DNA from 4 places in the Vibrio sp. 1401 genome. Region 4 is predicted to be linked to each of the others. Evidence: predicted binding sites of a transcription regulator. Region 4 holds the regulator's gene; each other region holds the start of a gene.
What was found. The regulator CRP, encoded in region 4, controls carbon source genes, mostly activating them, when cyclic AMP is high. The targets are predictions, from matches to a motif close to TGTGANNNNNNTCACA.
Positions count from the first base shown of each region.

Region 1: udp (uridine phosphorylase) is a predicted target of CRP. The motif match lies at 2,844-2,859, and genes of this name have one in related genera.
Region 2: recB (exodeoxyribonuclease V subunit beta) is a predicted target of CRP. The motif match lies at 3,437-3,452, and genes of this name have one in related genera.
Region 3: deoD (purine-nucleoside phosphorylase) is a predicted target of CRP. The motif match lies at 3,908-3,923, and genes of this name have one in related genera.

Region 1 is NZ_JAWOWF010000046.1:18,637-24,021, reverse strand. It holds gene R7Z77_RS19415 (CBS domain-containing protein) at 1-161, shown strand, start outside; gene R7Z77_RS19410 (zinc/cadmium/mercury/lead-transporting ATPase) at 334-2,640, shown strand; gene udp (uridine phosphorylase) at 2,955-3,713, shown strand; gene R7Z77_RS19400 (DUF1887 family protein) at 3,871-5,031, opposite strand; gene R7Z77_RS19395 (methyl-accepting chemotaxis protein) at 5,195-5,385, opposite strand, start outside.
Region 2 is NZ_JAWOWF010000024.1:3,614-8,998, forward strand. It holds gene recB (exodeoxyribonuclease V subunit beta) at 1-3,246, opposite strand, end outside; gene recC (exodeoxyribonuclease V subunit gamma) at 3,646-5,385, opposite strand, start outside.
Region 3 is NZ_JAWOWF010000025.1:32,213-37,597, reverse strand. It holds gene R7Z77_RS13930 (hypothetical protein) at 1-1,372, opposite strand, end outside; gene R7Z77_RS13925 (hypothetical protein) at 1,539-3,008, opposite strand; gene deoD (purine-nucleoside phosphorylase) at 3,079-3,789, opposite strand; gene R7Z77_RS13915 (YbgA family protein) at 4,188-5,138, shown strand; gene R7Z77_RS13910 (MerR family transcriptional regulator) at 5,128-5,385, shown strand, end outside.
Region 4 is NZ_JAWOWF010000041.1:29,987-35,371, forward strand. It holds gene R7Z77_RS18255 (DUF1338 domain-containing protein) at 205-996, shown strand; gene crp (cAMP-activated global transcriptional regulator CRP) at 1,133-1,765, opposite strand; gene R7Z77_RS18265 (phosphoribulokinase) at 2,006-2,875, opposite strand; gene R7Z77_RS18270 (YheU family protein) at 3,001-3,213, opposite strand; gene R7Z77_RS18275 (hydrolase) at 3,247-4,254, opposite strand; gene R7Z77_RS18280 (TIGR02444 family protein) at 4,342-4,830, opposite strand; gene R7Z77_RS18285 (ABC transporter ATP-binding protein) at 4,827-5,385, opposite strand, start outside.

The sequences.
Region 1 (5,385 bases), on a different contig from region 4:
AAATGTCAGTAATTGAACTGGCTGACATGATGAAAGTTGGAAAGCCGAAAATGTATCCAGTGGTGGATGGCAAAGGTAAGTTGGTTGGTGTTATCACAAGAAGAGACGTGCTGCGTGCCATAGGAATGACATTAAATGAGTGCTTTAAGCATCCCGTTTAACCTCTCTGTTTAAACTTTACGGAATATTGCTTTTAAACTGGTTTGGAAAGACGCTTCGGCGTCTTTTTTATTTTCTATCGCCGAACTGTACAAATTTATCTTGACCTTGGAGCTTACTCTAAGGTTTATCCTTAGCAATAGGTAAATCACCGATACCAATAAGGAAAAAATTATGTGTACAAAACATCAAGGTTGCCAATCTAGCAAAATCAAAACTGCGGTGCCGCTTGGTGCAAGCGAGTCATGCTGTGCGCCAGTAAAATCTTCGCTCAATATCTCTCAGGCCAGTGTTGATGTTTCTGAAAGCTCTTGCTGTAGTGGAGGAGGCTGCAGCGTTGACACAGGCGAGGAAGACGATCCCACAAGGGAGAGTAATTCCTCCGTTCGGAACGCTTGGCTTGTGTCAGGTATGGATTGCCCATCTTGTGCGCAAAAGCTTGAGAAAGCCATTACGTCTTTACAAGGCGTCAGCCAAGCCAAGGTTTTGTTTGCAACAGAAAAACTGGTCGTCGATTTTGATGGTCTAGAGCTGATAGCTACGATAGAGCAGACAGCCCAAAAAACGGGTTTCCCGCTCTCTTCACTTGATGCTCCAAAACCAAGCACTACAAAGAAAGGCTGGCTTGGCGTCATAAGAGACAACATCCAAATTCTCTCGATTGCTGGTGCAATGGCTAGTGCGGCAGTAATTTCTAAGATCGACCCTCAAATAAGCGCTTGGTTATTCACTTTGACGTGTTTACTTGGTTTATACCCAATCGCGCTCAAAGCATTTAAGTTGGCGCGTAGCGGTACGCCTTTTGCGATTGAAACGTTAATGAGTGTAGCGGCGCTCGGCGCTTTATATTTAGGTGAAACCGCCGAAGCCGCAATGGTGTTATTGCTTTTCCTTATTGGTGAAAAGTTAGAAGCATATGCATCATCTCGCGCGCGAAGCGGTGTCCAGGCGTTAATGGACTTAGTCCCAGAAAATTCAATTTTAATTATTGATGGAGAGCGTAAAGAAGTACCAGCTGCTCAGCTTAAACCAGGGGATATCATAGAAGTCGCACCTGGAGGTCGTTTGCCTGCCGACGGTGTTTTGCAAGATGCGCTTGGGAGTTTTGACGAAAGTGCGTTAACGGGAGAATCTGTTCCCGTTGAACATCAAACCGGTGGCAAAGTGATGGCCGGGGCTGTGGTTGTCGATAAAGTGGTTCGCTTACAGGTGACTTCCCGTCAGGGCGAGAATGCGATAGACCGAATTCTTCATTTGATTGAAGAAGCCGAATCTCGTAAGGCACCATTAGAACGCTTTCTTGATAAATTTAGCCGTTGGTATACGCCGCTAATGATGCTGGTGTCTCTGATGGTTATCGTTACGCCGCCATTACTATTTGCCCAACCGTGGGAAACGTGGATCTATCGAGGACTCGCCCTTCTGTTGATTGCTTGTCCATGTGCATTAGTAATTTCAACGCCGGCGGCGATCACTTCTGGCTTGGCGGCAGCTGCTAAGCGGGGCGCATTGATCAAAGGTGGTGCGGCGCTTGAGTTGCTTGGCAAGGTTGAGTCTGTCGCATTTGATAAAACTGGGACACTGACGCAAGGTAAACCAGAAGTGACTGACGTCTTTGCTTTTGATATGGATGAAGACAAGTTACTTAGCCTAACTGCGTCAATCGAGGTTGGTTCAAGTCATCCTCTAGCGGTTTCTTTAGTTACCAAAGTGCAAGAGCAGGGGCTTACTATTCCTGAAGCGTTGGATAAAACCGCGCAAGTAGGCTCTGGTGTCACTGGTTACGTCGATGGAAAAATGGTCCAAGTGGTCACGCCTTCAAAGGCAGACTTTCCACTTTCTCAAGAAGCCAAAGAGCAAGTGGTTACGTTGGAACAACAAGGTAAAACGGTTGTCATTGTTCGTTACGATGACGAGGTCATTGGCGTGATCGCATGGCAAGATACATTGCGCTCAGATGCCCAGCAAGCCATCGCAATGTTGAAGGAACTTGGGGTCACATCGGTGATGCTAACGGGTGACAACCCGAGAAGTGCAGAAGCAATGGCAAATAGAATAGGCTTGGATTATAAAGCGAGTTTGTTACCTGCAGACAAGGTGCATTACGTCGAGAAACTATCACAACAACATACCGTTGCGATGGTGGGAGACGGTATCAATGATGCTCCAGCCATGAAAGCTTCGAGCATTGGTATTGCGATGGGAGGCGGTACGGATGTTGCGCTCGAGACTGCTGATGCGGCGTTAACACACAACCGGTTGATTGAGCTACCTGCCATGATAGAACTGTCGCGTGCGACGCTAAGTAACATTCGTCAGAATGTCGCGTTAGCGCTAGGTTTGAAAGGTGTATTCTTAGTGACAAGTTTACTTGGGGTTACTGGGTTGTGGGTTGCAGTATTAGCTGACAGTGGTGCAACAGCACTGGTGACATTGAATGCGTTGAGATTACTTCGTTTTGAGTCCAAACAGATCAAATAACTGACCTAACCAATGATCCCACTCATTAATAGCCCGAGGCATTCGTGTATCGGGCTTTTTTTAACCGTATTCACCTGATGCGATCAGACGTTTTTCTCGTCCTTGAAATCACGCATTGCTATGCAACAAAATGATCTAACGCCCCTTAAAGTGTGATCGATACCAGTTTTGTTTGAAATTTCATTTTCATTACATTTTGTCATTGTGATTGTGATCACTCTATGTTGGTGAAAGGTTCGCTACAGTGCATCTGTACCCAATAACTGATTAATGAGCTTATTGTTCATAAAATAAGCCACAATAAGGAGCGACTTATGTCTCAAGCTGTATTCCATTTAGGTGTTACTGAAGCTGATCTTAATGGTGCGACTCTAGCGATCATTCCTGGTGACCCAGCGCGTGTTCAAAAAATCGCAGAACAAATGGAAAATCCAGTATTTCTAGCAAGCCATCGTGAATACACGCTATACCGTGCAGAGCTAGACGGTAAACCTGTTGTGGTTTGTTCTACAGGTATTGGTGGTCCTTCTACCTCTATCGCAGTTGAGGAATTGGCACAGCTTGGTGTTCGCACTTTCCTACGTGTTGGTACAACGGGTGCAATTCAACCGCATGTAAACGTGGGTGACATGATCGTAACGACGGGGTCAGTTCGTCTTGACGGTGCGAGCCTACACTTTGCTCCTATGGAATTCCCAGCAGTTGCTGACTTTGAAGTAGCAACCGCAATGAAAGCAGCGGTAGAAGAGTCTGGCGCTACAGTTCACATGGGTGTGACTGCATCAAGCGACACGTTCTACCCTGGTCAAGAACGTTACGATACGTTCTCTGGTCGTGTTGTTAAGCGTTTCCAAGGCTCTATGCAAGAATGGCAAGACATGGGCGTACTTAACTTCGAGATGGAGTCTGCAACACTGCTAACAATGTGTGCGAGCTCTGGTTTAAAAGCGGGTTGTGTGGCTGGTGTTATCATCAACCGTACACAAAAAGAGATTCCAGATCATTCAACTCTGAAAGAAACGGAAGCGCGTTCAATTAAAGTGGTTGTAGAAGCAGCGCGTAAAATGCTTTAAGCCGCTATAGTTGGCATTTAAACAAACAGAAAAAACCAGAGGCTAACCTCTGGTTTTTTTCTACTTATAGAAATGCGTACAGCTAAAATTTAGGTATAAAAAAAGCAGCATTAATGCTGCTTTTTATCGTTGTGAATTTTAGCTTTTCTTAATGGCACTATATCTCGTCTGAACCGCCCGCGTCTTTAAACCAAGCCGTTAAGTGCGTTCTTAAATCTTTAAGCTCATCAGGGCCAATCAGGGCTAGCCCTAAGTCTTCAGCACGAGTAATGTCATTGTGACGAAGAGGACGGAAGCTCACCAACATTGCGCGCGCTTGTAAGCCACCTAATAGATCGCGAAGCGATTCTAACTTATATAAAGTATCGTCGCCGTCATCTCTCATGCCTTTGGTTTTGCACTCGATGATGTGCAGCTTGTTGTTTACAACTGTTGCGACATCTAACTCATTGCGTACTTCACTTTCACCAAGTTTACGATAAACCTGAACATTTAACGATCGATCTTGGATCGTCGGCATGGTGTCTTGGATTTGCTTCACGGTGCTGTGAACCAAAGTTTCTAACCACTCACCGTTTGAAAAGCGTCGAGCATCTTCATCTGCAAACGTTAAAACGCCATTCTCATAGGTGGCGATTTCTGCTTCTACTAAATCTGAAAGCAACATGTTGAGCTCACGGTAGCCCTGCTGTTTTTCGGAGAGCTCGACATCAAGCTTTTGTTCTTTGCGGCATGTGGTTGCAAGGTAGTTAAGTGTTGCTAGACCTGGCCCAAGCTCAAGCGCATTTGAGGCCCATCGTTCACCAAGTTCATACAATTTTTTATCAAGAAGAGGTGGTAAATCAACGTGGTGAAACTCGCCGCGTGCACCAAAGATAGTGAGGTAATCTGCAATCGTAATGTGATCTTCGACTTGGGTATCTTCTTTGCCATCAGGGTATAACCAACAAAGCTTATCGCTACTAGGCTCAACCACAAAAATTGGCCAGCGATAGGTACGGAAAACTTCGTACACCGACAACAAGCGATGACGAAGACCACAGCTCGCGTTCAATTTTACATCTTCGCCGCGTTCATGAAGGTCTTTTGCCAGTTTTTGAATTGCTTGTTTGATCAGCGATGTATTAACAGCGGATGGAATTTCAAAAAATTCAGAAGTAATTTCTCGTTGATCTAAAACGGCACTCAGTCGGTCAAATATATCTAACTGGCTCTTGTCTCCGATGAAGACGATATGTGTGCTTAGCGTACGATTATCTAATAGAGGAGTGACCAATCTCACTGGGTCTTGGTCGATAATACCAACATGAACAGCCATAGATTTTCCTTTTTATGAGGCCGCTCGAAAAGAGTTGTGCAAGGGGATGAGCTGGCCTTATTTATCATATGTAGACATGGCCGACAAAAAACAAGGGCGACTTAACAAAAAGTCGCCCTTATACAGTTGATTGCACTAATTAATGCTCTTAGTTATAAAGTATTTATAACTTAAAGCGGTGGACCAATTCATTTTGCTGATGAGCCAAGTGGGTCAGTGATTCACTGGTTTGTGCGATACTCGACATGGCTTGGAAACTTTCATCGGCGATACTGTTGATATCTTCAATGCTGCGAGCAATGTCTGTTGATGTTTCACTTTGCTCTGCTGCTGCTTGTGAAATGTGCGTACTCA
Region 2 (5,385 bases), on a different contig from region 4:
TTCAAACACCAAGTCGATAAAACCTTTGAGCATGCCTTGCACGGTTTGGAAACCTAAATCCCCCGCTTTCGCCGACAACGGATCGTGACGTTGAATGACTCGGTTTAACGCCGGTGCAGACAAAACTTCAATCGGCAGCAAAAATTCCATCTCCACCAAACGTTGCGACGGTGCTTTTTGATTCAGCAGCAAAGACTTACCATCCAACGGCGTTGCGAGTACGGTATCAATCAATTGCTGTAAAATGGGCAACCACTCTTCATCGAGCTGTTCGCTTTCCATCAAGCCAAGGATGATTTGTGTATTCTCTTCCGTCGTGGCTGGCTGAGTAAATTCAATTTCCTCAAACAGGCTGTGCAGGAACGTACCCGGACGCGCACCACGAGGGAAGGTAAAAATAGAACGCTCTGGCTCCACCAAATCCGCTTCATCTTGTTCTTCAGATGAGTCGATATCGAAACCCGTAATCTCAATCGTGGCATCATGCTCGGCGTGATGAGAGCCTTGCTTGACCAAGCCAGAGTAACTGGTGATGCGCCAGTTTCTGTCGATAGGGTTTTGCAGTTCTTTCGCACTAAGATCGTGTACTTCTTCTTGTGGCGCTACGTACTTCTCTTCGAGTTTCTGCGGCGGATCGGCCACGACGACACAATCAAGCTCGTCTTGTTGCTTTGTTAAACCTTGGTGCAAATCGTTGATGCCACCTTCTTGACCATTCTGAATCAAATAGCCAATCGCACTGCGGTGTACGCCAGTTGGCTCTTTGGTCGAACGACCATTGCGCAAAGGCGAGGCTCCAATAAAACACGCATACACAGCACGCGTTAGTGCCACGTATATCAAGCGTAAGTCTTCCGCCAAACGCTCTTTGTCCGCTTGCTTCATGGACGCATCGTTGCCAGTGATATCCAGTACCGTGCGGTCATTGGCTGCATCGTAATATTTGGCTTCACTGGCTTCTCGATAGCTGAACACAAACGGCAGAAATACGAGGTCATACTCCAAGCCTTTTGATTTGTGAATAGTTACGATCTGCACTAAGTTACGTTCCGATTCTAAACGTTGGATTTGGTCATCACTGCCACCCAAACCGTTTTCCGCATCACTGATAGACTGAGCGAGCCAACGCAGCAGACCGTGGTCGCTATCCAGTTCATTACTGGCGTGTTGAAGCAGTTCACCAATGTGCATTAAATCGGTAAGTACTCGCTCACCATTTTCACCCTGTGAACTCGCACCTTCTTCTAGTAATCGCTCGGCAATATGGCGTTTGCTGATCACCGCGCGCAACATCGGCAGCACACCACGTTGAATCCAAAGTTTGCGATATTCTTTGAATTCGTTTACGGCGTTTTCCCACACCACTTCATCGTTATTAAGTGCATCCAAACTTGCTGCGTCGAGGGCAAACAGCTCAGAAGCAAGACTTGCACGCAGCGCACGGTCATTTTCTGGAGTCAGCACCGCTTGCAGCAAACGCTGTAGATCCTGCGCCACTGAACTGGTAAACACACTGTCTCGGTTAGACAGGTACACGCTGGCAATGCCTTGTTCAGCCAGCGCTTGTTTGATCATTCGACCTTCACTACCTGTTCGAACCAACACCGCGATATCGCCCGCTTGAACCGCTTTCTGTTTTTCGCCATTCACCAGACACGCTTGCCCCTGTTGAGCCTGCGTCAAAATGGTTTGGATTTGGCTTGCGGTCGCCTCCGCCATCCGAGTCAAATACTCGCCTTTTGGTAGCGGTTTATCGTCCGCTTCTTGCAACCAATAAGTCAGCGCGGGTTGCTTTTGGCCACCGATAGTCCAAATGCGTTTTTCGGCATTGGGACTGTACTTAACGGGTAAGAACGGGATGTCCGAATCATAGATAAATGGACTGTCTGGCAAAGCAAATACTTGGTTTACCGCCTGCACCATATCTGCGCTAGAACGCCAGTTGGTTCCTAACGTGTAGTGGGCACTTACTTGGTTACGCGCTTTGATGTAAGTGAAAATGTCTGCGCCACGAAAGCCATAAATCGCCTGCTTGGGGTCACCGATCATAAACAAACCACATTCTGGGTTGTTCAGATAAATACGGCTGAAAATACTGTATTGAAGCGGGTCGGTATCTTGGAACTCGTCAATCATTGCGACAGGATACAAAGTACGAATACGCTCAGCCAAAAGCTCGCTTTCGTCCGTATCGATAGAAGCAGAAAGTTGCGTCAGCAAATCATCAAAAGAGAGCCACTGTTTTTGATTTTTCGCGTTAGCCAGCATCACACGACAATGTTCAATTGCATGAGCAAGCAGTGGCGCTTTTAAGCTGATTGGGTTGGTAAGAAATGTTTCAATGGCTTCAAATACCGCATGCTGCGGCGCACTGCCTTTCGGTGTTTTTTCCAACAAGACGTTTTGCGCGAATTTCTCCAGCTTGTCTGGATAATCGTAACCTGTAGTTTCCGTTGCCGCCCAAGCGTTTACCGCCTCCAACCACGTCGGCAGAGACTTTTTGGTGTAGCTGCGTTTGTTAATATCTGAACCTGAAATTAGCGTTAAGAAGTCATCTTGGCTTTCTCGCCACTGTGCTTTTAATTCATCAATTTTTTTCAAATTTTCAGTATGAAGATCAGCCAAACTGCCTTTCATTGCCGGAACAGAAAGGCTTAACGGCGCACCAGTTAAGTAATTGCTGATGTCAGACAATAACGCAGATGGAGAGCCCCATAGCTGGCGAATTTCTCCAGCCAAGGTAAATGGCAACGGGTAGAAATTGCGGCGCCAGTAATCGGCTACAACTTGCGCTTTTAGGTGACTTTCATCGGTCACAAACTCGTTATTAAATCGGCTGCCAGATTCAAACGCATTTTGCGTTAGCATACGTTGGCAAAAACCGTGAATGGTGTAGACCGCCGCCTCGTCCATCTGACGCTCTGCCTGCAATAAAATTTCTGCGGCTTGCTTGTGATCGTCAAACTCATTAAGCAAAGGTTGGATCACCGGGTCGGAACTCTGTCCACGCGCAAACGCGATTCGCGCATCATGGATTCTTGCCCTGATACGATCGCGTAATTCCGCAGTTGCCGCTTCGGTAAAGGTTACAACCAGAATTTGGTCGACCGTAAGCGGTACGCGATGTCGAGTTTCCGCGCTGCCATGACCAAGCAAAAGACGCAGATATAAACCTGCAATAGTGAAGGTTTTACCTGTACCTGCTGATGCCTCGATTAACCTCGCACCGTGCAGAGGAAACGTCATCGGTTCTAGTGGCGTTGGTTGAGGTTGCTCTGTGCGGTCTAACGTATGTAGAGGACACTCTGCACCTGACATTTGATCCATAACGCTGAATCTCTCCGGATTATTTACTAGGACGTATCACCTAATAAATGTGATCTATAGTTAAAAATTCTATTAATATGTTTAACAAGTTGGATAATTTAGAGCTTTGTGAGATCTTTCTCACGGTTATCCATAAGACGTACCGTTAGTATGCGCCCCACGAGATAAGCCAAACCTTTTTGGCGGCACAACTCAAATGAATTAAACAAAAGTATCATGGTCCCTCTGACCTTGTGGCCGTACAGCGAACGCCCTACAAAAAATAATGATTTTCTGGCGGCCACCCTACTCTTCCTTCTCTTTATCCAGCTGTCTTTATTACGCTTTTACATCATCAGCGTCTTGAACCGCTAAGCGCGCACCTTGCAGTACTAATGCTGTCAGCAAACGAACTTCTGAGGCCAACTCATCATTCCAAGCAGGCCAAATTCGAGAGATGTACGCATTACTGCCTTCGCCCGGGCTCATGAAGCCATCATTGAATGCGTCAGCCATTTTCTTCAAAGATTTCTCTTCGTCATCGACCCACTGACCGCGGCTAAAGCCCGCTTCAACACAAGCCAACGCCGTTTTCGGGAAATAAGGCAAAGGCTTAGTCATGCCTTCGAAAAATAAGCGAACTAATTCAGTCAGTAGCTGTTTGGCATACTGCGCATCGGCAATTTCTGGGTAGATCAAATGCAGCGCGCCTTCTTTACGATCGTAACCAATGATGTGAGTTTTCTTAGCATGACCCGACGCCGACATGGCAAGGTGATCGATCCACGCTGCAAGGTAATCCTGCGATCGAATCTTACCGCTTCGATAGCGAATCAAACCGGATTGGTAGCATTGAGTTAGCCAACCTGTTAGGCGAACGTTTTTCTCTTCGCCTTCATTTCGCTCAAACAAGGAATCAAACGTCAGGTCGATTTCCAAATCGTCTTGAGGCGCACCAGATAAAAACGCCAGTTTATCCACCAGCTCTTCCGCCTGAACTCGGTTGGTTTCAAATTCGATATCACCAAACGCCCCCACCGGCAGTTTGCCTTGCGCGCGCTGTTGACTCATAAAGTGTTTAAGCACCTCTGTTTTTTTCTCTGGCTGCATCAATGTCGCTTCAAGCAAGGTTTCTAACAGCTCATCACGCATTTGATAGCTTTCCAAACCACCTAAAACAAAGGGTTCGTCGTCTTCCATCACCGGTAGTGGCGGTTCAAAGATTACTTTTAAACGACGATTGAAAAAATACTGCACTGGTAAACGCCAGAAACGTTGCAACTCGACTAAGTCGAGCTCAAGCGGGAACGTCGCTCCCAACAGATAGTCGTCTAATGCCCGATTAAAATCACGACGGACATAGCCTTGCGATTGACTGCTTTGAGTCAATGCCGCTGGAATCCACTCTTTCGCGTAGCTAGCATGCATGCCTTGGAACGCACTTGGGCTAAACGGCACCATGGCGTGGGTATTCACCAACGCATTTAATAAGTTGTCGCCAGACTCATCAACGGGCAACGCTTCATCACCACTTAAACAATAGTTTTGGTGACAGTATTCCATCAGCTCAGAAACCAGAACCGAAGGCACTCGCTCGGTGTTGTCTTGGATTGAACGGCCAACATAACTGATGTAGAGCGTTTGCTGTGCAGACAACATGGCTTCGAGGAATAGGTAACGGTCATCATCTCGGCGCGAACGGTCGCCCGGTTTGGTTCTTCCTGTCATCAAGTCAAAGCCTTCTGGCGGCATAGAACGCGGGTACACGCCGTCATTCATCCCCAGTAGACATACGGTTCTAAACGGAATAGAGCGCATCGGCATCAGGGTACAAAAGTTCACTTGACCAGCAAGGAAGCGCTGGCTGACTCGTGTGCCAGATAATTTATTTTGAAGGTATTGGCTGATGATCGACGGCGATAAAGCATCATCAAATGCGGCATCAGCTAACTGCTCTTTGAGTTGGCTGAGCGTATCGCGAATGGATTTGAGCGCCATTTCGCCTTCTAACTCAACTGAGAAGAAGTCATCCAGCAGTGAAACCAAAGTCTCTCGCCAACCATCGATAGTTTGAACATG
Region 3 (5,385 bases), on a different contig from region 4:
TTCCGCGTCGCTTCCATGGATAGATGTCTAACATCGCTTGGACAGTGCGGTAGACCTCTTCTGCTGCTTGACCTTTTTCTGCAATTAACATTGCTAGCCTGTTACTGGAAATTCTCGAGATGAGGTCGCTGGAGGTTGTCAATGCATGAACGAGCTCGGTACAAACATCGAGAACTTCGGGGTTTGAATGCTGAATCATAATGATGGCGTGGTTAGAGCGTTTGAGCTCCGTTTTAAACAAAACTAACTGTTCCCACCAGTAGGTCTCAGAAACGACATTAGAGAACTGTTTTTCAGGGTCGTATTCGTGTTGAGAGCGAATATGATTGATCAGCTTACGTGCTCGCTGCTCTAGTTGGCGTTTAGAGCCTCTTGCTTTATCCATGCTGATTCGGTGAGTTTGTTCTTTGAGCATTTTGAGTGCGTGCTTACGGTATTTCTTGAACGCGTTAAACGCAGACTCAAAGTCTCCTTGTTCTTCAGCGACTCGTGATTGTTGGAAGCAAATTTGGCTGAGTAGCTCACCGTGGTCGAAACTGAGTGCAGACTCTTCTGCTGCAAGTAGCAACTTGGCAGCGCTGTCTGTATTTTGGCGCAAAAGCTCAAGTCTTGCTCGGCTAATAAAAGAGTGTGCTTTCATCCAAACGAGATCATGCTCAATGGCGAGCTGGTGGGCTTTTTGGGTGGCTTCTTCGGCCGCATCAAGGCGTTCTAGTCCAAGCAGTGCTAACCCTTTAAAGTCCCAGATCTCGGCTTGCCACGTACTGTCATCATGATCTTTTAATACTTCGGTTGCTCCATCCAGTACCGTAAGCATCTCGACAAACTTATTTAGTAAGTAATAGTCCCAAGCTAATAGGATGCGCGCTTTGCCTTCTAACCAAGCAATACGAACATTGTTTGCCACTTTAACGGCTAACTCATGAGTTGAAGCGGCAAGTTGGTGTTCATTAGTGATGCGCCATACATTACCAAGCCCAATTAGAGATTCGATTTGAATTTCAACATCATCAACAAGAGCAGATTGTTCGAGCGCATTAATCCAATATTGTTGCGCGGAATAATACTTTGCTTGGCCCCAATATTGGAGTGCAAAAAGATGGAGAATTTCCGGGAGATGATCGTCGGTTTCAAGCTGTGTTTGTTTGCTGTAAGCGTCTTTGACGAGTTTTAAGCCTTGTCGGTAATCCATTAGGCACCAACAGCATTGCGCCATGATGAGTAAGGCTTTGATCTCTCCGTCCACAAATAAAATTTGTTCCGCGCGGATACGATATTGCTGCGCAATATTAAAGGTATGTTTAGGGGCCGATTTTATTTGGCCTTTAAGCTTAGTGAGATCATCTTCTAGCTGAATTTGGTTTTTATCCAACGTTCACATCCATGACTATCGAACTGGAAATCACACCTAATATTAAGTGGTTAGATGCATGTTTCTTTACCAAAGCGATGCGGATAACGTTTTGGTAAACGATCAGGGGCCGTAATGTATACCGTTACAACCCCTAATTACTACATCTAAATTACCAATAGAATAGCTACGATAGGAGCTGTTTGATTGTCAAAGGTGCATCAGAGACTTCTAACCTTTGTGCAGCGGTAAGACCTTGTTTATCCTGATAGCACAAATTATGCCAAGCTCTGAATATATCTAAAAGAGGTAAAATACCAGCAGGTCGTAATTTGCGACGTGGCTCGTTAATGAAGCTTTCGAAAAGAATCTGAAAGCGGTTTTGATAAAACTTCACATGACGAGTTGTCGCAACGTTAAACCATTTTTCAGGCTCATTTTGATCGCCAGCGAGGTAGCAAATGCCTTTGTGGTTTTCGTTTTGACTAGAGATTGCCCAACGATCGCGCCACCAACTCATATAGGCGATATCGACTTTGCCAAAGGGAGTGCTCATGTCCCAACTAGCGTCCTCTTCTACGTACATCAAGTCGACACTTTTCTCTTTAATACGAGGTAAACAAACGCTCAGTGCAGCTGAACGTAGTAGGGGATCTTGAGGCATGTATAGAGATACACGTTTGTTTGGGCAGCACATATCAAGTACGTGCAAATAGTGTGCATACGAGGTGTATGGCGGACGGACTAATGCCCCTTTTGAAGGGTAATGAAATACAGATAGATTACCAAGAGGGTCTTCTACGTTACCGCGAGCCAAAATTGTTTGGTATTTTTGGTCAATTCGCTCTCTGAGGTGATAAGAAGGTTCCGCAAGCGGCTCACTTGCTTCCGCTACATACTCCTGGGAAACAAAACGAGACACCTCATCGTAAGGATTATGATCGAGCGTTGCGATTGGCTCTTCATCAGCGGAATAATTGACGTGCTGGCAAAGAATATAGCCAGAATGCGCTTCGCCAGAAACAATCCAATACACACCATTATTGCTGTTCGGTTGCAATGCAATATAGTTTGAGGCCAATTCATAATGCGTTGCGTGGTTTACCCAGCGCGCATCAATGGTTGCCAGCTTGCGGCGGCAGCGGCTAGCTATATGGTCAACATGATCGTAAAAGGTTTTTGGGTTAATACTAAGCTTGCGGCAGATTTCTCGTACGGAATATCCCGTAAACAATAAACCCATCAAGTTCTCTTGAAATTGAAGCTTCTTGTTGGCACCAGACCACTTGTCGACAAAGGTACTTTGACACACTTTACAGCGGTAACGTTGGCGATCGCCACTGTAACCGAAAGCGTGATAGAGGTGTTTGTGAGTGTGGACAGAAAGTCCAAAGTTGTCGCAATCATCATTACGGCAAGCAGGCAACCCGTCACTGTGGACGTGCCGCAGGCGATGAAGTTCGTTCACGACATCGCGATTATTAAGTAAGGGGGGGAAAGCTCCACATTCACGGCATACCATCGCCGGACGCTTAGGGTTCGCATGTTGCAGAACGTAACGCTTTGCATCACTCAATCCAAAGTTGTCACACGCCAATGTTTTACAAAAGTTGAGTTGTAACCCATCTGCGTCTTTTGGCAGTTCGCCGTTAGACACAATCGCCCCCTCGGGATAATTCGGGCAGCCAGCATAACTCTGGCTGCAAATTATTACTTACTATTTGTTCTTAGATGTTGATTGCAGTTTCTAGTGCAACTTTCATCATGTCGTTGAACGACTTCTGACGCTCTTCTGAGCTTAGTTTTTCACCACGGATGATGTGGTCAGAAACTGTCAGGATAGTCAGTGCTTTCGCGCCTAGGTCAGCTGCTACGCCGTAGATACCAGCCGCTTCCATGTCTACACCTAGGATGCCTAGTTTTTCCATCTTCTCGAAGATGTCTGCTTCTGGTGTGTAGAACAGGTCTGCAGAGAATACGTTACCTACTTTTACAGGCACTTCCTGAGCGCGCGCTTGGTTAACTGCTTCTTCTAGAAGACCGTAATCAGCGATTGCTGCGAAATCGTGGTTGTTGAAACGGATACGGTTAACTTTAGAGTCTGTAGAAGCACCCATACCGATAACAACGTCCATTAGTTTCACGTCGTCACGTACTGCACCACAGCTACCTACACGGATAACGTTTTTCACGCCGTATTCAGCGATTAGCTCGTGTACGTAGATACAGCAAGACGGGATACCCATGCCGTGGCCCATTACAGAAACTTTTTTGCCTTTGTAAGTGCCAGTAAAGCCGAACATGTTGCGAACGTCACAAACTTGTTTCACATCTTCTAGGAACGTTTCAGCGATGTATTTAGCGCGCAACGGGTCGCCTGGCATTAGAACTGTTTCAGCGAAATCACCTGGTTGTGCGTTAATGTGTGGGGTTGCCATAAGTGCTCTCCAAAGTTTTGTTTTGATAAAACGCCTCTATTATAGAACGCTATTACCAATTCTGTTGAACTTGTTCGTTTTCGTTGAGGCAATAATATCGGGACGTACAGTAGCCCCTTGAGAGCTTAGTCACAAAAACCACGCATTTAGAAACTGCAACTACTATTGATAACCAAATCTGTTGAAATCAAAAGAGCAATCGATTTGCTTTTGAGCAGTTTGTCGATTGCGCGCACAAATTCTTTGTTTTTGGGCCAAACTTTTTTCTGACAGCTGGTTGATCGAAATACTTTCGAGTGAAGTAAAACGATTAAATTGTACAACTTATTTTCTTGTACAATCTGGAAAGGCTTGCTATAAGTTATACAACAAAACTTTTTGTATAGGGATGCGTCATCATGGAATCTTCAATCAAAGTAGGTATCAGTTCGTGTGTTTTGGGTGAACGAGTGCGTTTTGACTCTGGTCATAAGGTGAGCAACTTTGTGACTAAAGAGCTCAGCCCGTATTTTGACTTTGTTTCGGTATGCCCTGAAGTCGGCGTAGGTATGCCAGTACCCCGTCCAACAATTCGTCTTGTTTCTAATGAAGAGCGTGTTGCATTGGTTGAAACCAAAAATCCAGAAAATGATCATACCGACAATATGCTCACTTACTCGGCCAATAAAGTAGATGAACTTCAAAGCGAGCAGCTTTGTGGTTACATCGTTTGTGCCAAGTCACCAACTTGTGGCATGGAGCGAGTCAAGGTTTACAGCAAGAACAGTGCTGCGAAAGAAGGTGTTGGCTTGTATACACAAACATTGATGCAAAAAATGCCTTGGTTGCCTGTTGAAGAGGATGGCAGACTTAACGACCCTGTATTGAAAGAAAATTTTATTACTCGAGTATTTTGTCTAAATGACTTTTACGGCTCGATGGATGGTGAGCCTACTCGTGGCAAAATCATCGACTTTCATTCGCGCTACAAACTGACGTTAATGGCACACCACCCAGAGTCATACCGCTCCCTTGGCCGCTTAGTCGCTGATGTCGCTAATTATGAAATTGAAGACTTTTACCAAGAGTATCGTTTAGGACTTATGAAGGCGTTAACGAATCGGGCTAGCCGCAAAAACAACACAAATGTGTTGATGCATTTACAAGGGTACTTCAAACGCTCACTAACTAAAGAAGAAAAAGAAGAGTTAGCGACAGTGATTCACGACTACCGTATCGGAATGCTGCCTCTGCTAGCACCACTTACATTGATTAAGCATTACTTAAATACTTACCCAGACGAGTATTTAGCAAAACAGAAGTTTTTAGAACCGTATCCGCAGGAGATGAGATTACGCTATGGTTTGTAGTTCAGAAGAAAAACTATACGCGATCCGAGATGTCGCAGAAATCACGGGTGTAAAACCAGTTACGCTGAGAGCTTGGCAACGAAGATACAACTTGATCCAACCTCAGCGAACTGAAAAAGGACACAGACTTTATCGCCAGCAAGATCTCGATACGATTCGCGAAGTCCAGAGCTGGCTCGCGAAGGGGATTTCGATTGGTAAAGTGAAGGGGCTGCTAGGAAAAAGCGCCGATGTCGAAGTCAAAAAC
Region 4 (5,385 bases):
CGGCGCATCATTTAGGTATGGGTTGTAGTGATCGTTGGCAGAACACGAAAAGTGAGCAAAGACTCGGAAAAGCGTGTTGACTGACTGGCATTTACCGTCACAGGTTGATGGTTGCTCGTTCATTATTCTGGACAACTTTTGTTGTGAACGAGCAGCCAACTTCCGCTTACCTTTAAACTCTACATCTCGTAACAAGGAGTCGTTATGACGCCCGATGTGTTATTTGAATCGCTATGGCAAGATTACATTCAACGTCTTTGCCCTTCGGCTGCTAAAGTGCATCAGCTGCTTCAAGAAGATGAGCCTCTGATTAATGATCATATAGCTTTACGTACCTTCAATATCGCGCCTCTTGGTATTGAAACTCTAGCTAAGCCATTTGTAGCTATTGGTTACAAGGCGTGTGGTGATTACATTTTCGAAAGCAAAAAGCTGGTTGCTAAGCACTATGAGCACCCAGATCCGAAGCAACCTAAAGTATTTATTAGTGAGCTAAAAGTTGAAGAGTGCTCGCCTGAGCTACAAGAGATTGTGAAAAATTTGGTGGCACAAATCGATGCTGACAAGCTGAAAGATAGCGCATTCTTACATGGTGGACGCTTGTGGGATTTAAGCTTTGCTGATTACCAAACGTTGGCTAAAGAAAGTGAGTACGCATCTTGGCTTGCGGCGCATGGTTACGGAGCAAACCACTTCACGGTGAGCGTTAACCAGCTCAATGAATATGAAGAAGTGAAGCAGGTAAACGATCATCTGCGTACCGCTGGGTTTACCATTAATGAAAATGGTGGTGAAGTGAAGGGCACTCCTGAGGTGTTGCTAGAGCAGTCATCGACCATGGCAGATAAAGTAGCGGTTCGTTTTAGCGAAGGCACTGAAATTATCCCTGGCGGGTTTTATGAATTTGCTAAGCGCTATCCGATGGAAAATGGTGATTTGTACCCAGGTTTCGTGGCCGCTTCAGCTGACAAAATCTTTGAAAGTACGAATGGCTAAGTTTTAGGGTTAACCTGTTAAGCTTACTCATTAGTGTTCGCTGCACCCTATCTCATTTGGTCATGAGTAAATAAAAAGCCACCAATGTTGCCATTGGTGGCTTTTATAATTTTGTTCGTGTCACTCTAGTTCGAGATTAACGAGTACCGTAAACCACGATGGTTTTACCGTGAGCAGAGATTAGGTTCTGCTCTTCTAGCATCTTCAAGATACGACCTACTGTCTCACGAGAACAGCCAACAATTTGACCGATTTCTTGACGAGTGATCTTGATTTGCATGCCGTCTGGGTGAGTCATTGCGTCTGGTTGTTTTGCAAGGTTCAGAAGCGTCTGAGCGATACGACCAGTTACGTCTAGGAACGCCAGGTCACCCACTTTTTGGCTAGTTACTTGAAGACGACGAGCCATCTGCGCAGAAAGACGCATTAGGATGTCTGGGTTTACTTGGATAAGCTGACGGAACTTCTTGAAAGAAATTTCAGCAACTTCACAAGGAGATTTAGCACGAACCCAAGCTGTGCGCTCTTGGTCTTCCTCGAATAGACCAAGTTCACCAATAAAGTCTCCTTGGTTTAGGTAAGAAAGGATCATCTCCTTACCTTCTTCGTCTTTGATAAGAACCGCAACAGAACCTTTAACGATGTAGTACAAAGTTTCTGCCTTTTCGCCCGCGTGAATTAGCGTGCTCTTTGAAGGGTACTTATGAATATGACAGTGTGAAAGAAACCACTCTAATGTTGGGTCGGTTTGAGGTTTACCTAGAACCATAATATCTCACTTCCTCTGCAGGGTACGCTTGCGCTATCCATATTTTAGCTAAGCCTGAATTAGGCCTACTAGAATAAGAGCACTTTTTATATGCTGCAAGCTCTCTTGTGTTTCGGTAAGAAATAGTATCCTTTTTCGAAAACGATTTCTTGATTTTAATCGTGCCATGATTGAGATTTTGTAAGCAAAACTGTGCACATGATCACGGTATGAAAAGTAAACATCTTCGCAGGCAGGTTTTTAGCCAATTTTCCCTGTTTCGATGAGCTGTTGTAGGATAGGCCGAACTATGAGCTCCATTGCAAAGCTCATCTTACCGCCGGGTACGACAATCGTGTTGTGGCGTGACATGAATGAGCCATCAATCATGGCCAGCAGATATGGGAAGTCGACATTCTTGATACCGCGTAGGCGAATCACCACAAAACTCTCATCCAAACTAGGGATGCCTTTTGCATTAAGTGGGTTGGAAGTATCAACGGTCGGTACGCGCTGGAAGTTGATGTGAGTACGAGAAAACTGCGGAGTGATATAGTTGAGGTAATCGTCCATGGATCGCACGATTGAGTCCATTACCGCTTCACGCGAATGGCCGCGATCGCGAGTGTCACGTACGAATTTTTGGATCCACTCTAAGTTCACAATCGGCACCATGCCAATTAAGAAATCCACATGTTGAGCAACATTAACATCGCCATCGACCACGCCACCATGTAACCCTTCATAAAACAGCACGTCGCTGTTTTCGGGTAAGTCTTGCCACGGTGTAAACGTGCCTGGCATTTGATTGTAGGGAACCGCTTCGTCAAACGTGTGCAGATAACGGCGCACGCTGCCAGTGCCGTCATGCCCGAACTTACGGAAAAACTCTTCTAATCCCGGGAAGTCATTAGCTTGTGGGCCAAAGTAGCTAATGTGTCGACCTTGCTCGCGGGCTTTGCGGATTTCGATGTCCATCTCTGGGCGAGTAAAGCGATGGAAGCTATCGCCTTCAACCCATGCGGGTTTAACGTTCATCATATTGAACATTTTACGGAAGGCTTCAGATGTAGTGGTCGTGCCGGCACCGGACGAACCAGTAACCGCAATAATTGGGTGTTTAGCTGACATGACAAACCTTGTCGAAAATTACTTACCTGTAATGTGCAGTAGAGTTACTACTGCACGGTCGATATCCCACTATAGCACGTAACAATACCTTGTCATCGAGTGGGATACGGTAAAATGTGAAGGGTCTAAAATTTTGTTTTATGTTGAATATCGACGGTTTCGTGTAGCTCAGAGAACACGATAACCGCTTCACCTTTTTCCAATTGAGCTTTGACTTGATCAATTTTGTCTTGCAAAGAAACCTCGACGGTTCCGTAATCCGTTCCTTCGCGTAAGACGAATTCACGAATTAAGTTTTCCAATGTTTCCGGCGCAATGTCTTGCCATGGAATGATCATAAATACCTCTAACTTTTATGATGAGCGGCTAGTTTACTGCGTTCGTTGCTTGGATACAGCAGAAAGGTAATCTGCGGCGATACTTTCGTAATACGCGGGCAGCGCTTCCTCCAACCAAAACTTAGGTTTTAACGCCGTTCCTGTCAGGAAGCCAACATGGCCACCGTGTTCAAAGAGACGGTAATCAATGTTATCTGGCAGAACAAACTTCGGGATCACATCGTCGGTCATGAACGGATCGTCTTTGGCATGGATGATCAGTGTGGGTAGCGTGATTTGCTGTAGTTTACTTAAGCCAGAGCATTGGTCGTAATAATCTTGTGCGTCTTTGAAGCCATGCAATGGTGCGGTAATCAAATCATCGAATTCATACAATCGTGTGACACGTTTTATTGAGTTGTAGGACAGCGCAAGCTCGCCATGCAGTAGATGATGCTTTTGTAACGCGTTACGTTTCAGTGAAGAAAGCAGATAACGGCGATACACTTTTGAAAAGCCTTGTTCTATACGGTTTGCACACGCCGCTAGGTCTAAAGGCGCTGAGATAATAGTCGCTGCATTCAAAATAGGGTGGTCTTTATATTGGGCTAAATAATTCGCCAACATGTTACCGCCAAGAGAAATACCAACTGCAACTTTGGGATTATCAGGAAAACGTTGTTCAAGGTGCTCTAGGAAGTAACGAGCATCCGTCACTTCACCCGAGTGGTAAGCTCGTGCTTTTTTGTTTGGTTTACCGCTGCAGCCACGAAAATGCATCATCACCGACAGCCATCCAGATTGAGCAAATGCATTCATTAACCCATTGGCATAAGGGCTATAGAAGCACCCCTCTAATCCATGAAATAAAACAAAAATCGGCTTTTTTTGTGCAGGCTCTTGGGTTGGGTTCTCGCTCCACGCGAGATCGAGAAAGTCGCCATCGGATGTATCGAGGGTTTGCCAAATCGGCGTAAATAACGCTTTTTTGCGAATAAAACGCGGCAAAAGTGTTTGGAGATGCGGGTTTTTGATCCCGGCGGCTGCGAAAAATTGTGTCATACCTAACTGCTCTTATGCGGTCCTTCGGTGTCCGTTGAAGAACTTATTAATATAATCCTTTATAAAGATTATAGGTATTCTACAGATTTATGGGCGTTTTGGTGGTTGAATGTTTGGCACCGGAATAGCAAAGGCTTGCTGCAAATGCTCCCCACCGAGTTGACGACAGTATCTCAACGTCAGTGGGTCACCATCATTTTTGAGTAGTGTAAGTGAGTTAATGCAGTCCACCAAATCCGCTTGTTGCTGCTTTTCTAGTTGCAGCTCAAACTGCAAGGTCTCACGATACAAAGCGTCATTGACTTGAGACTTAAGGTGGCGACGAAGGTCGCGAAAGGAGTGAAGTAAAGTTTCGCTTCTACCTAGACAGTCTTGCACCAAGGGCCAGTCTTTTTCTTGGAAAATGAGTTGCTGCTCATCGAGCCATCTGAGCAGCAGGAGTAGGTTCACGTTACCGTGGTAGTTGTTTTGCAATGATAAGCACGCCTCTTTCACTTCTCGCACACCATAAAACTGCAGACTAAACTGCCAAAGGTGTTCTAGGGTGAGTGTGTATTCAGCGTGTTGATTACTCATTGATTAAACTCTAGCTCCATCTGCTCCAACGTTTCTTGAGCAGACATCCATTCCATTTCAATTTCTTCGAGCTCAGCCTTACTAGAAGCTTGAAGTGCCAGCACTTGGTTAAGTTTAGCTTTATTTTCGGCCGCATACAGTGAGTTGTCCGCCAATTGTTCTTCAGCTTCGGCCAGTGCAGCACCTAACTTATCCATTTTATTTTCTAGTTGTGTCAGCGTTTTGCGAATTGGCGCTGTCTGTTTTCGAAACTCTGCATCGCGACGTTTTTGCTCTTTCTTCGCAGCTGCGCTGTTGGCCGTATCTTTGCTTGGCTGCGCGGCCTGCGCTTCTTTGCGTTCCGCTCTTTGTTGTTCGGTTAACCATTTGTAATAGTCATTTAAGTCACCGTCGAACGGAGCAACTTGTCTATCATGCACTAAATACAAGTCATCGGTCGTAGCGCGCAGTAAATAGCGGTCGTGCGAAACAATCACCATCGCACCTTCGAATGTTTGCAGTGCCATCGTCAATGCTTGGCGCATGTCCAAGTCTAAGTGGTTGGTCGGTTCATCA